Linked DNA regions of Priestia megaterium. The protein of the gene in region 2 interacts with the protein of the main gene of each other region in a pairwise test. Links are inferred from orthologs where the notes say so. Each region holds a gene or a part of one and is shown on either strand. Other genes may lie near its edges.

Region 1 (10,756 bases), 510 kb from region 2 along the record:
AAATTCCCGTTCCTTTTAAGCCGTGAATTTTGTGTCCTGATAATGTGCATAAATCAATTTTATGATCCGCTAAAGAAAGCGGAACTTTTCCAATCCCCTGCACATGATCGACATGAAAAAGTACCTTCGAATAGTTCGTCAGCATCTGTCCAATTTCTTCAATTGGCTGAATGGTGCCAATCTCATTATTTACATGCATAACAGATACTAAAATGGTTTCATCCGTAATAGCTGACTCAATAGCCGCAGGTGACACAAATCCTCTGGAATCTACCGGAACATACGTAACGTTAAACCCTAGGGCTTCTAATTGCTTAAGTGGTTCATGAACAGAATCATGTTCAATATTTGTCGTAATGATATGCTGACCTCGGCTTTTATATTGCATCGCTACGCCTTTAATAGCCAAATTATTCCCTTCCGTTCCTCCTGATGTAAAGATAATTTCATTTGACGATACGTGCAGCAATTCTGCTACTTGCTCACGTGAACGGCTCAACAAATTCTCCGCCTGTACGCCAAATTGATGGAGGGAGGATGGATTGCCATAATAAGTTGTAGCTACTTTGGTAAAAGATTGTATGACTTCATTATAGGGTTTTGTTGTAGCGCTATTATCTAAATAAATCAAGGATGCGCGCCCCCTTCTTCATTTTTTCGGAACAACGTATTATCATAACATACCTTGATACTTTTTTAAATTAGGTTTTGCCTTAGTAATCATAACAAGGATAGACGATCTTTTCAAAGCTATTTGCCACTTTATAAGCAAGGTCTCCCCTTCCTTATCCTAACAGTTGCTGCCGCATTCATAGACTATACTATTAGCATTGAAAGAGATACGAGATAGTATGCAAAGAAAAGCATCATAAAAAAGCTCGTGTCCTTTGGACACGAGCTTTTTAACTTTGTGAAGATACAATACGCTGTATACGATCCAGCGCACCAGGATCTACTTGCTCAATAGCTGCAGATGCCTGTTTTAATGCTTCTTTGTATTCATAATGACGAAATGCTTCTTCTGCTTCTTCTAAAGACTGTGCAATCGAGTGATGAGTACTTCTATAACGGTTACCATATTGAATCACTCTTTCAACGAGTCGCGCTTCTTCTAACATTGCCTCTGTTTCATCAAATGTATCCTGAACAAAACCAACAGCATCTTCAAGTAAAGATTGAACAGCTTGAATATTAAGCGGTTTTTCTTTCAGCTTAGCGGTTACTTCATTTAAGATATGAACCGTTTTTTCCAGCTGCACTTTATATTCTTCAGGAACACCAGGAAGGTTGCTTTTTTGAATAAGGCGTCGCGCTTCAATCAACTGAGATTTCAGTTCTTCTATTTTGTCCTTAGCTGAGAGCTCATCTTTGCGAAGAGCTTGTAGCATATCGCTATAGGATTCCTGAGATTCTTTTAATTGGTTAAGCTGTTTGGAAACGTCTTCGAGTTCTTCTTGGATCACACTGTAGGCTAAATTGTGCTCCGCTACCTTGTCCGAAATATTATAGTACAAGTTAGTTAATCGTTTTAGTTCGCGGTCCATTTTATAATATACGTCTAAATCGCGCTCTTTAAAATGATAGCTTTGCTGTACAAATAGCGTTTCTTCACGAAGTTCACGGTTTCGTTCTTGAAGCATACGAAGGAAGTTAGATACCGTATGAGATTCACGGTTCATTTTATGATAGGAGAAAACCTCATGCTCAAGTGAGTCATATAACTGCTCTAAGCGTTCGTTCACATCATCTAGTTTTGTAATCGCTTCTTCCACATATAACTCTTCAATATCTGCAATAATTTCAGCAGTTTCTTGTTTTAAAAGCTCTACCGTTTCTTCTACTTGCAGATGATCTAACACATATCCCTGCTCACTCATTTCGCGGAACCCGTCAAGCAGTTCATTGAACTGAACAGGAAGAGTGGTCTGACACTCAACTAACACTTTTGGAATTTGTTCTAAATACGAATCAATAGCTGTTAAATCAGTTTTTAATTGAAGAACAATCTCACGTGCTTGAAGATAGTTTCCGTTAATCGTCTCTTCCTCGTATTTTTTAAACTGCTCTTTAGATGTATTAATTGCGTATTCTAACGTTTTTTCAGCATTTCCATAGGAATACCGATGTGCGAGCAATTTTTTCTTCACATGGCGGTGAAGCTGATTTAATTCCTCAATATCATATCGATTATCTTGTTCGCTACCAATTAAATTTTGAAGTTCAGTAAGTATGTTTTCAATATCTATCTTGGTTTGTTCTAAGGCTTGATCAATATGTATAGATAACCGCTTCGCTTTTTTAAATCGGTATTTATCTGCTGCTTCTTCCGTTTCAAACAGTTCTTTATCAATTTTCGGGAGATTAGTTGATATAATTTCATCCCACTGCTCACGCCAACGTTCAAATAGCTCTTCAGTTTGACCTGTCATGTTCAATTCTTTTACTTTTGAAATTTCCTCTGCAACTGGCGTATTTGCTAATTCGACTTTGATCGTTTCCAGGCGATCAATTTCTTGATAAATCTTTTTACGTGAAAACATTCCGTACACAACTAATCCGATAATAAGTATGATTAGTGCTATAATGAATTCCATACTAAGCCCCCTTACAGTGCGTTCTACATGACAAGTTTCTTATTTATAAAAAGGGTGAATTTAATCCTTTAAATTTTTTTGCGTCAATGTTTTTATGATACCATGTAAAGTCCAACTTTTGAGCAAAAAATTAAATTTTTTTATACAAAATATTGGCATGGAGTCACTTTGTGTCGTTACAATGGAAAAAGAAGAAAAAAGGAGGCATTTTTTATGAAAGTTGACAAACATATTCATACTCCATTTTGCCCACACGGTTCACCTGATTCATTGCAACAATATGTTGAACAGGCGATTTCCCTGAACTTTAGCGAGATTTCGTTTACAGAGCATGCTCCATTACCAAAAAGCTTCAGTGATCCGACGCCTGATCGAGACAGCGGAATGGATCCTGACAAACTTGATCGCTACATTCAAAACGTACAGCAAGTTAAAAAAGAATTTGAGCGCGATATTCGTATTAATATCGGATTGGAAGTTGACTTTATTGAAGGATTTGAACACGAAACAACAGATTTCTTAAACGAATATGGTCCTTATCTCGATGACAGCATCCTTTCTGTCCACTTCTTGAAACATGAAGAAGGATATGACTGCCTAGATTTTAGCGCTGACGTATTTGCACATATTGTACAGAAGTTTGGCAGCGTAAGCAAAGTATATGATAAGTATTACAACACGGTATTACGCTCTGTACAGGCCAATTTAGGCGTTTATAAGCCTAAGCGCATTGGTCATATGACACTCGTACATAAATTTCAAACTCGCTTTCCATATGAAGACACACTTTCCCCTATTATTTTATCAATACTCGATGAAATAAAAATGAAAGATCTGTCTTTGGATTATAATGGTGCAGGGTTGTTTAAGCCTTTGTGCAAGGAAGCGTATCCAGCTCCCTTTGTTGTAAAAGCAGCCCAACAGAAAAAAATCCCTCTCGTATATGGGTCAGACGCCCACTGTGCGAAGGATTTAGGCCAAGGCTATGGAGAGCTCCATTTAGGATAATTGAACGCGCAGTTTGTTTGTCCGTTCATATGGCAAACATACCATTGTGTGCACCCATTGCTCAAGCTCAATCGCATATTGCTGAACAAAATACGGTTCGTGAGGCAATATATGAAGAACTTCACTTAGATACTGAGGATGAAGATAAGGCATAGACAGCATGCCCTTAAGCTCAATGATTGTAAAAGAAACGTGCAGCTTTCGAAACTCCTTTTCTTTCATCCCTCTTTCAAGGATTGTTTTTAAGTAGTATTTTTCCTTGGTTAAATACGTAGTCATAACTTCTCGAATTAAAATCGTGTCAAGAGAGATTTCTCTATATACGAGCCGGGCAATATGCCTATTTTCGTGCTGGTAATGTAAGATAGCTCGAATCATCACGATCATACTTTCTGTTGAGGACAAATTTTCCATTTCTTGGAACACTTGCTCCAGCACCCCAATATAACCTTCAAAATAAGAAATCACTAAACTTTCAAGCAACCCTTCTTTGCTATGAAAATAATATGAAATATTCGCTACGTTCACTTTCGCTTTTCCTGCAATCTCGCGCACCGACGTACCATCAAAACCTTTTACGTTAAAAAGAGAAACAGCCGCATCAATAATTTTCTCTTTCGTTTTTGACTGTACAGCCATCTATCTACACCTCATTTCGATTTATTTTTACAAAACACATATGATTGCAAAATTGTGTAGAAATCGTTACAGTATTTAAAAAGGATTTTAGTAGCCTCTCTACATAATTCGTGATAGGCTTTTTAGTTCCTGTAATCTTTTATCGACAAAGTAGCGTTAAAACTGACGTTTCCTGATAAAAATTCATTAAATCTTATGTTGAATGGAGGAGAATACATTGTTTAATGTCGAAAACTACAGCGGCTCAAAACAAAAGGATTATGAATTAGTAATTAAGCAATTACGCGCCTTATTAGAAGGAGAAAGCAATACAATTGCTAATCTAGCAAATGCTTCAGCTTTACTAAATCAATTTTTAAATGAAGTAAACTGGGTAGGTTTTTATTTAATGGAAGACGGCGAGTTAGTACTCGGCCCTTTCCAGGGGCTGCCGGCTTGTGTTCGCATTCCACTTGGAAAAGGCGTATGCGGTACAGCAGCTCAAAATCAAAGAACAGAGCGGATCGAAGATGTTCATGCATTCCCTGGCCACATTGCATGTGATGCTGCTTCTCAATCTGAAATCGTTGTACCAATGGTAAAAGACGGCAAACTTTTAGGTGTTCTTGATATTGACAGTCCAATCAAAAATCGCTTTGATGAAATCGATCAACAGTATCTTGAAGAATTCGTCAAAGAACTCACTTCTTTTCTTTAAATATGAATAAGCAAAAAAAACCGCTGCAAATCAGCGGTTTTTGCTTATTAAACAAACGTTTGATTAGTCTATCACCACCGTTTTCTTACGTTCTTTCTTCTCCTTTCATACTTCAAATGAATATATCCTTTCTTTTACATTCTTTTAATCTTCAATCTTCCTTGACTTTATACGAGGAAACACCTATAATACTCGTTGTGTGAAATATTGCAGCTTATACAATCTTCTTTATGTTTTTTCATTTTGTTCCTCATTAAAAGATTGTTTTACAGAAGTAGCAATTCTTTTAACAAGATGGTGTATCGTGTAACTCTCTGCTGCTAGAGCGATGGTACATGAAAACAAAATGAGCATATCGCTAGAATGTGTCTGTTTTTGTTTTGCATAAAATAAAAACACAAACAAGGAGGAGTCATCATGGCTCGTTATACAGGTCCAAGTTGGAAAATCTCTCGTCGCTTAGGTCTTTCTCTAAGTGGTACAGGTAAAGAATTAGAAAAACGCCCTTACGCTCCAGGTCCACACGGCCCAGGTCAACGTAAGAAAATTTCTGAGTACGGTTTACAATTACAAGAAAAGCAAAAATTACGCCACATGTATGGTGTAACTGAGCGTCAATTCCGTAACTTATTCGTTGCTGCTGGTAAATTAACTGGTAAGCACGGTGAGAACTTCATGATTCTTTTAGAAGCTCGTCTTGATAACTTAGTATACCGTATGGGTCTTGCACGCACTCGTCGTCAAGCTCGTCAATTAGTTAACCACGGTCACATTTTAGTTGACGGTAAACGCGTTGACATCCCATCTTACCGTGTACAACCTGGTCAAGTGATCGGTGTTCGCGAAAAATCTCGCAACCTTTCAATCGTGAAAGAAGCGCTTGAAGTTAACAACTTCGTACCAGACTACTTAACAGTAGACGCTGATAAATTAGAAGGTACATTCACTCGCTTACCAGAGCGTTCTGAATTATCTGCTGAAATCAACGAAGCACTAATCGTAGAGTTCTACTCTCGTTAATAGTAAAAAGCCGTTCCTTATGGAGCGGCTTTTTTACTGTCTATATATATAAAAAAAGGCCTTTCGGCCTTTTTTTATGCGTATTGAATAAGCGTATATTTTTTCTTGCCTCGACGAATCACTGTGAATTGACCTTCAATACGGTCTTCTGCACCTACTGTTTTTTGTAAATCTTGTTCACGCTCACCGTTTAAGTAAATCGCACCGTTTGAAATATCTTCGCGTGCTTGACGTTTAGAAGGAGAAATTTTACTTTCTACAAGTAAATCAATTAAACCAATATCTTCACCTGTATGCGTGTAAGAAGGAACATCCTTGAATCCTTGCTTAATTTCTTCTGCTGTTAACTCTGAAATACTTCCGCTAAATAAAGCTTGCGAAATACGAATTGCTTGCTCAAGAGCTTCTTCACCGTGTACAAGCGTAGTCATCGCTGCCGCTAGTGCTTTTTGTGCTTCGCGTTTTTCAGGAGCTTCTTTTGCAGAAGCTGCTAATTCATTAATTTCTTCATGTGATAAGAAGGTAAAGTATTTTAAATATTTTATAACATCACGATCATCTGTATTAATCCAGAATTGGTAGAATTCATACGGACTTGTTTTTTCAGCGTCTAACCAAATTGCTCCGCCTTCTGTTTTACCGAACTTCGTCCCGTCCGCTTTTGTTACAAGCGGAACTGTTAATCCAAATGCTTTTGCATCTTCTTCTGATTTACGAATTAATTCTAAGCCAGCCGTAATATTTCCCCATTGGTCGCTGCCGCCAATTTGAAGCTTACAGTTATATGTTTGGTATAAATTCAAGAAATCGTATGACTGTAAAATCATGTAGCTAAATTCCGTAAATGAAATGCCTGATTCGATACGAGATTGAACAGAATCCTTTGCCATCATATAGTTAATACCAAAGTTTTTACCGATATCTCGTAGGAATGTAATAACATCTAATGAGCCAATCCAGTCATAGTTATTCGCAATAACTGCTGCATTTTCACCTTCTTCGAAATCTAAGAAGCGTGAAAGCTGACCTTTAATACGCTCACTAAACATGGCAACCGTTTCTTTTTCATTTAACGTACGCTCTGCTTTTTTACCGCTTGGATCTCCAATAAGACCCGTACCTCCACCAACTAATGCAATCGGTTGGTGTCCAGCTTGTTGAAAGCGACGTAAAATTAAAACAGGAAGCATGTGGCCGATGTGAAGGCTGTCGGCTGTCGGATCAAATCCGCAGTACAAACGAACAGACTCTTTACTCAAAAGTTCACTTAAACCTTTTTCATCCGTTTGTTGGTTAATGAGCCCTCGAAACTCAAGATCTTGTAAAATATCCATGTTATATATTCTCTCCTTTATCTAATTGCTCGTTACAATTTGTTGAACAACATAAAAAACGCCCCTTCTTAAAAAAGAAGGGACGAAAATATCGCGGTACCACCCTATTTGGAAATAAATTATTTCCCACTTAAATGATGTAACGGTCTACCCGTCTTTTGCTACTGTAAGTTCACAAAAGATGCTCAAGGACGTATTTCATATTTGTCTATGTACTGATTTTCAGCAACCATCAGCTCTCTTAAACAGGGAGACAAGTATTACTTCTTCCTATCACTGCAGTTTATTTTATTTAAAAGTTTACACCCCACAATTATGAATGATTTCATTTTAAAATTCAAGTCCAAAAAAAAGTTCAAACAGCTGGCTGTTTGAACTTTATAAAAATCACTTATTTTCCCTACAAAGATTGAAACGTTTACTCCTTAGTCTTCCATCGTTGACAAATCGCCCGTTGGCAAATCTAATTCCCACGCTTTTAAAACGCGACGCATAATTTTACCACTTCGTGTTTTAGGTAGCTTATCTTTAAACTCGATTTCACGCGGGGCTGCATGAGCAGCTAACCCTTTTTTCACAAATTGACGAATATCTTCAATCAGTTCATCTGAAGATTCATACCCATCTCTAAGTGCGATAAATGCTTTAATAATTTCCCCGCGCACAGGATCAGGCTTACCAATGACACCGGCTTCTGCTACAGCAGGATGTTCAACAAGCTTACTTTCTACTTCAAATGGACCCACGCGTTCTCCTGCCGTCATAATAACATCATCGATTCGGCCTTGGAACCAAAAATAACCGTCTTCATCCATATACGCCGAATCACCTGATACGTACCAATCACCTGGCATAAAATATGACTCATACTTTTCTTTGTTGTTCCAAATCGTATGCATCATAGATGGCCAGCCTTTTTTAATTGCTAAGTTCCCCATTCGATAAGGTGGAAGCTCTTGTCCTTGATCGTCAACGATTGCTGCTTGTACACCCGGAATAGGTTTTCCCATAGATCCTGGTTTAATTTTCATAGACGGATAATTACAAATCGTCTGACCGCCAGTTTCAGTCATCCACCACGTGTCATGAATACGTTTTTGGAAAACCTTCATCCCCCAGCGTACTACTTCAGGATTTAACGGTTCTCCCACACTTAATACATGTCTGAGGTTCCTTAAATCATAGCGTTTAACTAAGTCATCACCAGCACCCATTAGCATACGAAATGCTGTAGGTGCACTGTACCAAACGGTTACACCAAAATCTTCAAGCGCTTGATACCATGCATCTGGACTAAATCGTCCTCCTACAATCACATTGGTTGCTCCAGCAAGCCAAGGACCAAAAATTCCATAGGAAGTCCCCGTTACCCAACCGGGATCTGCTGTACACCAATACACATCGTCATCTTTTAAGTCGAGCACCCACTTTGCAGTTTGATAGTGCTGAAGCATTGCGTTGTGAACATGAAGTACGCCTTTTGGTTTGCCAGTTGAACCTGATGTATAATGAAGCAGCATACCATCTGTTCTATCTACCCATTCAATTTCAACCTCTTTATTCGCCGCTTCTAATCGCTTCAAAAAATCTAGTTGAATGCCTTCTTCTTCTACATTTTCCCCTACAAGGAGAATGTGTTTTAAAGCTGGCAAATCTTTCACCGGAACGCGGCTCAGCAATTCAGGCGTTGTAATTAACACTTTTGCATCACTGTCTTGCAAACGATCTTTTACTGCACCTTCCATGAACGCTTCAAACAAAGGCCCAACAATAGCGCCAAGCTTCACCGCGCCTAACAATGCAAAATAAAGTTCCGGAGAGCGAGGCATAAAGATAAACACGCGATCTCCCTTCTCTACGTCTGCTTGTTTTAGCACGTTTGCGGCTTTGTTTGACCATTCTTTCATTTCTTTGAATGTATATTTTTCATTGCGCTGCGCATCTCGATAATAAAGCGCAACTTTATTTTTACGCGTAGAGTTTGCGTGCTTATCAATTGCTTCATAAGCTGCATTTAATTTACCTGTTTCATGCCATGAAAATTCCTTCTCCACTTGTGACCAGTCAAAGGTTTGATACGTTTTATCATAGTCCTGTAAGTTGTATACCCCTTCAATTACAGGAAGCGCTTCCACCTTCATCACAAACTCCCCCTTATGTATAAAATTTACAAACCTATTATATAACAAAAATAGACTTTTCACAATTTTATAAAAATTATTTGTCGGAATTGGGATAATAGTCTCCCTTGTTATATGACAACCTGTGTTATATAAGTGTCGAATTAACAACGATCTCTTTTAATTTTCTATTCTATGTTTTTTACAAAACTCCTTTTCTTTTATTTAATTTTTTGAAAACGCTTTAATATAGAGTTTTTTTTGTATTATAATACAGATAAGACTGCTTGAAGGTGGTGATTCATGTGAAACATTCCCAAACATACAATATGAAAGAACTAAAAACAGCTGTTGGAGCAATTGTTATTGAAGGACCTGTCTCCTCACAGACCTTGCAACAACTTGATTTTCATGAGCAACTAACGGCCTTTCGTCCACCTGAACAGCAAAAAGAAGCATTGATCGAGATTGCCAACTTGCCTGAAGGTAGAATCATTATTGCTCGCCATCATCATACAATCATTGGTTACGTAACCTTTTTATATCCCGATCCTCTAGAACGATGGTCGGAAGGAAATATGGAGAATTTAATCGAATTAGGAGCTATAGAGGTAGCCGCTCCATTTCGCAGCTACGCTGTTGGTAAAAACTTGCTTATCGTATCTATGATGGATGATGCAATGGAAGATTATATTGTCATTACGACAGAATACTACTGGCATTGGGATTTAAAAGGAACAGGGCTAAATGTGTGGGATTACCGCAAAATTATGGAGAAAATGATGAATAAAGGCGGACTGACGTGGTTTGCCACAGATGATCCGGAGATTAGCTCTCACCCTGCTAATTGTTTGATGGTAAGAATCGGGAGCAGAGTACCTCAAGAAAGCATACAAGAATTTGATAGCCTGCGCTTTCGAAATCGTTTCATGTATTAAGCTGACCTTTAAGAAAAGGAGCCGTGTCTGATGATTGTTGAAGAGATGATGAAAACCGATCTCGTTACCTTAACCCCCGACCATACGATTGCTGAAGCTATGAAACTTTTAGATACACATAAGATTAGACATATTCCTATCGTTAATGACCTTCATCACGTAGTTGGCATCATTTCTGATCGAGACGTAAGAGATGCAAGTCCATCTATTTTAGATAATACTTATACATCTGCTCTTCTATCCGAACCCGTGCGGATGATTATGCAAACAGAAGTCATTACAGCTCACCCTCTTGATTTTGTTGAAGAAATTGCAAGTATTTTTTATGAACATCAAATCGGTTGTATTCCCGTCACAAAAAACAAGCGGTTAGTAGGCGTTGTTACCGAAAGAGATCTATTACATA
Region 2 (7,701 bases):
AGCGTCTGTTCGTTTAAAATAATTTCCACATCTACCAGCTGATCAAATGTAATATTTTTCATTCGCAAATCATCAACTCGTGTTTTTGAAAAATAAGATAATAGCGGAAAACCGATAAGAACAAATATCCAGCTAATAGGATCACCAAACTGTGGAGATTTCGTATCAACCATTTGATTAAGAACAAGGAACTGATCTTGAAATAAAAAGTGAACGCCCATTAATCCTCCACCCACAACAAAGGTTGCAAAATAAAACGTTAATAAATTCTCAAAGAAAAAGCGCAGTCGTTTATAACCAAACGTCATCAATACCATAAAAAAAGAGAATAAAATTTTAATAGCAGGGTGAACCATAAGATGAGAAAAAGGCGTAAACATAAGAAGGACAATCAATGAACCGATAAAGCCCCCAAGCAAAAGCCGCCACCACTTGTAATTCCGTTTAAGTACAACTGCACATAACATTAGTAAAATCGTATCTAACCCAAAATTCAGCATCCATATTAAATCTAAATAGATTGGCAATGTTTATAACCTCTCCATTCTTTCTGAATTTTTCTGTTAAAAATTAGTATATAGTACATCCTATTAGAAAGTCTGTCAGTTCATGCCGAGAAACAAGCAGTATTTTTGAGGAAATCATTCGATATTTGTCACACCACTTTTAGAAAGAAAACACAAACCCTTTGAAGGCATCATATTGACCATGTCGAATGTTTTTTATATTCTTTTGGAGTTTTCTAGCTTCATGGCATAAAAAAAGACCTCTGTATAAAACAGAGGTCTTGGCTTTTTATTTTCTTAGCGTCTACGATTACGGTTTCGTAAGAATGTTGGAATATCTAGCGCATCTTCAGACTGTGGCTGAGATGGACGCGTATATTCTTGCTGTACAGGTTCTTCACGCTTTACTTCACGCTTCGGCTGTGGGGCCGGCTGCTGTGTCGATTGCGGCATGCGATTCGCCGATAACGAAGGACGACCTGGTTTTGGCTGTGATAAATCTTGGTCACTAAAGCCAGTTGCAATAACTGTAACAACAATCTCGTCTTTTAGGTTTTCGTTAATAACAGATCCAAAGATCATGTTCACTTCTTGGTCAGAAGCCGAAGCAACGATATCTGCAGCTTCTTGTACTTCGTAAAGACTTAGGTTTGTACCGCCTGTGATGTTCATTAATACACCTTGAGCTCCATCGATAGATGTTTCAAGAAGTGGACTTGAAATAGCTTTTTTAGCCGCTTCAGCAGCGCGGTTTTCACCAGTTGCAATACCGATCCCCATAAGTGCAGATCCTTTGTTAGACATAATTGTTTTCACGTCAGCGAAGTCTAAGTTAATTAATCCAGGAACTGCGATTAAATCTGAAATACCTTGCACACCTTGTCGCAATACGTTATCCGCTTCACGGAACGCTTCTAGCATTGGCGTGTTTTTATCAACGATTTCCAATAAGCGATCATTTGGAATAACAATCAGCGTGTCCACTGCTTCTTTCATTGACGCAATGCCGCCTGCCGCTTGAGTAGAACGCTTACGGCCTTCAAACGTAAACGGACGAGTAACAACACCTACCGTTAGTGCTCCTAGCTCACGAGCAATTTGGGCAATGACTGGAGCTGCACCAGTTCCAGTTCCTCCACCCATACCAGCTGTTACGAAAACCATATCTGCACCTTTTAGTGCTTCTTGGATTTGTTCCTTACTTTCTTCAGCTGCTTTTTTACCAACTTCTGGATTAGCACCTGCACCTAATCCTCTTGTTAATTTAGCGCCGATTTGCATTTTTGTTTCAGCTTTTGATAAATTTAATGCTTGTGCATCTGTATTAACTGCAATAAATTCTACACCTTGGACGCCATGTTCAATCATTCGGTTAACCGCGTTGTTACCGCCGCCTCCGACACCGATTACTTTAATCGTCGCTAATTGGTCTACACTTGTATCAAACTCCAACATGATAGTTCCTCCTAATTCTTCGAAATTACCAATCCGTAACGTTAATCAAAGAAGTATCCAAAAAACTTCTTCATTAAATTTTGGTCATTTTTCTTTTTCGGCTGCTCAGCTGATTGTTGCGGCTGCTGTGGTTTCGGGCTAGGTTTGATCATTTCTTGCTCAATCGGCTCTTCTTCCACAACTGGCGCTCCAATTTCCCGGCCTTGTATTTTAGCATTTTTGTATGCAAATTTTATTAATCCTACGCCTGTTGTATAATGCGGCTCACGTACTCCAATATAATCAGGCACTGCTATGCGCACGTTATTCTTTAAAATCACTTGAGCTAGCTCAAGAATACCAGGCATCGCTACTACTCCGCCTGTTAAAACAAATCCTCCTGGAATATCTTTGTATCCTAGGCGATTTATCTCCTGCGTAATCATATCTAAAATCTCTTCTAATCTAGCTTCAATAATATCAGAGATTTCGAGCTGATTAAACTGCTGATGCTGATCGCTTCCAATGATCGGTACACTAAATACTTCTTCTTCAGAAGCATGATCGTAGAAAGCATGTCCATGCTTTATCTTAATATTTTCCGCATCTTCAGTCGATGTGCGAAGGCCAATAGATAAATCCTTGGTAATGTGCTCTCCGCCAACAGCTAGTACATTTGTTACTTTCAAATGTCCTTGGTCAAAGATCGCAACCGTTGTTGAACCTCCACCGATATCTACCAGTGCGACACCTAAGTTTTTTTCATCACGAGATAATGCAATTGAACCAGCGGCTAGAGGCTGTAAACAAATATCACTGATTTCTAAACCAGCTCTTTCTACACAGCGTAATAAGTTATGTAAAACCGTTCTAGATCCTGTTATGATTGTGCCTTCCATTTCTAAACGTACCCCAATCATACCTCTAGGATCGTTAATACCTTCTAAGCCATCTACAATAAATTGCTTTGGAATAACATCAATGATTTCACGATCTGGCGGGATAGACATGACTTGAGCAGCATCAATTACTCGATGAATATCTTCGTTTGTAATTTCACGATTCTCGCTTGAAACGGCTACTACTCCGTGACAATCCTGTAAAAATACATGATTTCCGCTTATGCCTACTACAACCTTTTTAATTGTAATGCCTACCATTCGTTCAGCTTGTTCTACTGCTTTTCTAATAGATTGAACTGTTGCATCTATATCAACGATAGAACCTTTTTTTAGTCCGTGTGATTTAACATTCCCTACACCAATGATATTCAATGAATCGTTACTCATCTCTCCGATGATTACTTTCACACTGGATGTACCGATGTCTAAACTAACGTATATTTCATTGCTGTTCATTCTTTGGCACCTCCTTTTTCTTTCTGCACATGTCATCTTAATAAATTAAGAAGAACAACAATATTAATTTTTTATTATATGAAAATATTCAACAAATACATCTGTTTCCCTTTTGTAAAATCAATTTTTTTCAAGTTTTTCACAGACTTTATCTCTTTCAAAGAACAAAACGTTCTGGTTTTGACTTTTTTTTAGATTTAAGCCTAAAATTCACTGAAAAAAGCTATTTAACTACAAGTCTACACTAAGATGTACACCGAGAAAAGCGAAACTTACCTAGAACAAATATTACATTTCCATTTCACAGCACCGGAGAAGAAAATCATATGTATGCAGAATACTTGCATGTGATTATACAATGTACAAGGGCTATTTTGCCAGTCTCAACTCATCTATTTCCTTTAATTAACACTTATAAAAAATAATTACTGCTTGCTCTTTTTATAAGGTTTAAATGCGTATCCTTCTTCTAAATCAATAATACCTTTTTGATCATCACTCAATTTACTTGCAATAGCTGGGTAATGAACAATTTTATCAGAGAAGTTGCTAATTTTCCCGCTTACTTCACGCGTATCATTCATAAATACCTCGATGTGAAGAGGTTCTGATTTTGTCGGCGCATAGTAAATCTCAGAAATAGCCCCTTTTATACTCTTAGGCGTTTTAGCTAATTCTTGAACCATGCTTTGTATAGCGTCTCCATCTTTCCAGTCAATTAGCAACGGAGCGTCGGATGACACTTTCTTAGCACTCACTTCTTTTAAAACTTTTCCATTTTCATTCACAGGGAAATATTTATTCCCCGAGGTTACATATGCAATTCTTGCGTACTCTTTTACGTCGATTACGACCTTATTAGGAAATGTTTTGTGAATGACAGCTTCCTTTACCTCAGGGTTTTTTTCGACTTTTTCTTGAATTTGATCAGCATCAGCTTTCCAGTAGCTGGTTTTTTTGGACAGACCACTCGCTTTGACAATATCCTTATCACTTACATGTTTATTCCCTTGTACTTCAATGTTAGAAACATTACTCAGAGAAGATTGAGAATATACAATAAATAAAATAAGGATGAAAAAGAGTGATAAATACAAAATAAGCCGTCTATTTGCTTTTTGCTTTCGCTGTTCTTGCAGCTTCGGTACACGATCTTCTAAAACAATTAACTTACCTTTTTCCATTTTTTTCACCCTTATCCATTTGAGAAAATAAACGAGGAATTACCATCTATTTATTTCCAATCTTTGCTTCATGAGAATATCCCCATTATAGCATAGAATAAACACATAAAAGCTACCTTTTCACGCATAACCATACAGCGACGGGCTGAGTAATTAGCGACCGATAATCTCAACTTCTGTATGAATATCAATATCGAATTTCTCTTTAATTGTTTTCTTAACGTGAGCAATTAAATTCAGCACGTCTGAAGCCGTTGCATCTCCTGTGTTGACAATGAAGTTCGCATGCTGCTCACTAATTTGCGCACCGCCTACTGAAAAACCTTTTAAGTTGGACTTTTCAATTAAGTCTCCTGCATAATTTGGAAGCGGATTTCTAAAAATACTTCCTGCACAAGGGAAATTCCAAGGCTGTGTTTCGCGGCGATAGTCTTTATTTTTCTGCATGACCGCCACAATATCATCTTTCGTTCCCTTTTTCAAACGCAGCACGGCTTCTACACATACTCCAGGACGGTCTTTTTGTAGAATTGAATGACGATACGAAAATTGAAGCTCTTCATTTGTCAGCCACTCCAGAGTGCCATCTTCAAATAAAATCAGCGCTTTTTCGACTACATGAGACATATCAGAACCATGGGCACCTGCATTCATATAAACGGCGCCTCCCACAGATCCAGGAATTCCACTTGAAAACTCCAATCCAGACAGACCTTGTTTTGTAATAACTGTTGCAAGCTTGATGCTAGGGTATCCCCCACCTACAGTAACCGTCTCTCCATCTACTGTTAAATCATCTAATCCGGCTCCGAGCTTAATGACCACACCTTCAATTCCCTTATCAGAAACAAGAAGATTAGACCCTCGACCAATCGCTCTCCATTTCACGCCGTGTTTTTTAATGATATCCATTGTAACTTTTAAGTGATCAACAGAATCAGGTTCTACAAGCACATCTGCTGGACCACCAATTTTCATTGTTGTATGTTTTGCTAGCGGTTCATTTTCACGAACCTTTCCAATATTCGCTTCGACTAACTCTTTTACTAACGCTTCCATAAGAACCTCCTAAAACCCTCTTTGCTGTTATAAAACTTTCATGTCAATGCGCCCTTACTTCTAATGCATAAGAATAATAAGAACAGATTCATAACTAAGCAGCAGCACCTTGTAAGATAACTTTTTTCTACGAAGGCACTCTATTCTGTTGTCAATTTCATCATTTTTATTTATCGTATGACATTCACCCATAGAATGTACGTTCATCTGCTATATAAAGTAATTTTGATTGTTTTTTTATCGTTTTTCATTTAGAAGTTAAACACATGCTGACAGTCATAAAAAAACGCTACGCTCATAAGTGCACATACGTTCACCTAATCACTAAGATAAAATATTTAACCTTACACATCATACCATAGTTGGACTCAAATTTGGTTATCACAACATTACATTTTAAAAACATTTCATACAAAAATATCATCTACCTGTAAAAAATCGAAAATAAACCGCCAACAAAATCCGGCTTGCACTTGGATTTAAGATGACGGTTTACTTCAGTAGACCATTGCCTACTTGACATTATACAATTTTTTTCAATTAATAGCGAGAATATCTACTAACATTTAACAAAACTCCAACTGCTGCCAGCATGAGCGTCAGCGATGATCCGCCGTAACTTAAAAATGGAAGCGTAATTCCCGTAACAGGCATAAGACCTGTTACCACGCCTATATTAATCATGACTTGAATCGCGACCATTGAAATAATTCCTAAGGCTAAAAACGTTCCGTAAAGATCAGGTGCTCCGAGCGCTACTTTAATTCCTCTCCAAAGCAATAAGCTAAACAAAAGCAGAACAAGCGTTCCACCGATGAAACCGAGCTCTTCTGCTAGAATAGCAAAAATAAAATCAGTTTGAGGCTCCGGCAGATAAAAGAACTTTTGTCTACTTTGCCCTAACCCTAATCCAAGCAATCCCCCCGGCCCAATTGCATAAAGAGATTGAATGATTTGAAACCCGCTTCCAAGCGGATCTTCCCAAGGATTTAAAAATGAGGTGATGCGTTTAATCCGATAAGGAGCCGATAAAACAAGCCCTACAAAACCGGCAACGCCAAGCAATCCCAGACCTGCAAAGTGACTTACTTTTGCTCCTGAAACAAAAATCATGACTAAACAAGTTCCAACAAGGACCGTTCCAGTTCCTAAATCCGGCTGCATCATAATAATGCCAAATGGTAAGAAAACCAGCAATAATGCCGGTAACATTCCTTTTCTAAAGGATGTAATTTTCTTCTGGTTTTCTGATAAATATTTCGCTAAAAATATAATCATAGCAAACTTCATAAATTCTGAAGGCTGAATCGAAAACGCTCCAACTCCTATCCAACTTTGCGACCCATTCCGTACTAGCCCTACTCCCGGAATCAATACAAGTACCAGCATAACAAAGCAAATGATTACAATTGGCTTCGCCCACGTACGCCACATCCAATAATCAATATTCATGATGACAAACATCGCGCATACTCCAAGCCCTGCAAATAAGAGCTGGCGTTTAGCAAAGAAAAAAGAATCATTAAACTTGTATGTAGCCCATACCGCACTTGCGCTGTATACCATAATAAGGCCGATGGTTAGCAAGGAAAGCGTAACGATTATGAGAAAAAAATCTGGGGTAGACCTTTTTGTCGACACTGTCACACACCTCTAAAAATAGATTAGGGCTAGTGTATTTTCTAGGTGTTTAGACAAGCCCTTATTTCAGTTTATGCACAGATTCAATAAAGATGTCACCACGTTCTTCAAAAGTTTTAAATTGATCCCAGCTTGCACAAGCAGGAGATAATAAAATAACATCTTCTTCATCTGAACAAGCATATGCTTCTGAAACTGCTTGTTTAACATTATCGACACGTTTTACAATTTGTATTCCCGCTTCTTTTGATACGCGTTCAATTTTAGGAGCCGTTTCACCAAACGTAATAACAGCTTTCACATTTTTAAACTCTTCTTTTAAATCATCAAACTCATTGCCGCGATCGAGTCCACCTGCAAGTAGAATCGTCGGCTGCGAAAAAGCGGAAAGAGCTACTTTTGTAGCAAGCATATTCGTAGCTTTAGAGTCATTATAAAACTTACGTTTGTTGATTGTTGTGACGTATTGAACGCGGTGTTTAACACCAGCAAACGTTGTGAGCACGCGGTAGATAGCTT

The links.
Region 1: the proteins of ftsA (region 2) and ezrA interact in binary tests that used the Bacillus subtilis proteins (3 or more experiments, as listed by UniProt). The link is inferred for Priestia megaterium from one-to-one orthologs.

Annotation. Positions count from the first base shown.
Region 1 is NZ_CP085442.1:4,690,474-4,701,229, forward strand. The notes cover bases 249-3,240. They hold ezrA (septation ring formation regulator EzrA), read right to left. Parts: upstream 2,595-3,240; coding sequence 903-2,594; downstream 249-902. Other genes in these bases: LIS78_RS24320 (cysteine desulfurase family protein), read right to left, coding at 249-631; hisJ (histidinol-phosphatase HisJ), read left to right, coding at 2,808-3,240. In the rest of the region: more of LIS78_RS24320, read right to left, coding at 1-248; more of hisJ, read left to right, coding at 3,241-3,602; forespore capture DNA-binding protein RefZ, read right to left, coding at 3,594-4,241; LIS78_RS24340 (GAF domain-containing protein), read left to right, coding at 4,459-4,938; rpsD (30S ribosomal protein S4), read left to right, coding at 5,356-5,958; tyrS (tyrosine--tRNA ligase), read right to left, coding at 6,033-7,292; acsA (acetate--CoA ligase), read right to left, coding at 7,718-9,433; LIS78_RS24360 (hypothetical protein), read left to right, coding at 9,718-10,350; LIS78_RS24365 (acetoin utilization AcuB family protein), read left to right, coding at 10,381-10,756. UniProt on the Bacillus subtilis protein: Negative regulator of FtsZ ring formation; modulates the frequency and position of FtsZ ring formation. Inhibits FtsZ ring formation at polar sites. Interacts either with FtsZ or with one of its binding partners to promote depolymerization.
Region 2 is NZ_CP085442.1:4,178,188-4,185,888, forward strand. What follows is about bases 1,151-3,975. They hold ftsA (cell division protein FtsA), read right to left. Parts: upstream 3,299-3,975; coding sequence 2,003-3,298; downstream 1,151-2,002. Other genes in these bases: ftsZ (cell division protein FtsZ), read right to left, coding at 1,151-1,961; LIS78_RS21670 (cell division protein FtsQ/DivIB), read right to left, coding at 3,724-3,975. In the rest of the region: sigma-E processing peptidase SpoIIGA, read right to left, coding at 1-527; more of ftsZ, read right to left, coding at 804-1,150; more of LIS78_RS21670, read right to left, coding at 3,976-4,482; murB (UDP-N-acetylmuramate dehydrogenase), read right to left, coding at 4,636-5,541; spoVE (stage V sporulation protein E), read right to left, coding at 6,082-7,182; murD (UDP-N-acetylmuramoyl-L-alanine--D-glutamate ligase), read right to left, coding at 7,244-7,701. UniProt on the Bacillus subtilis protein: Cell division protein that is required for the assembly of the Z ring. May serve as a membrane anchor for the Z ring. Binds and hydrolyzes ATP. Also involved in sporulation.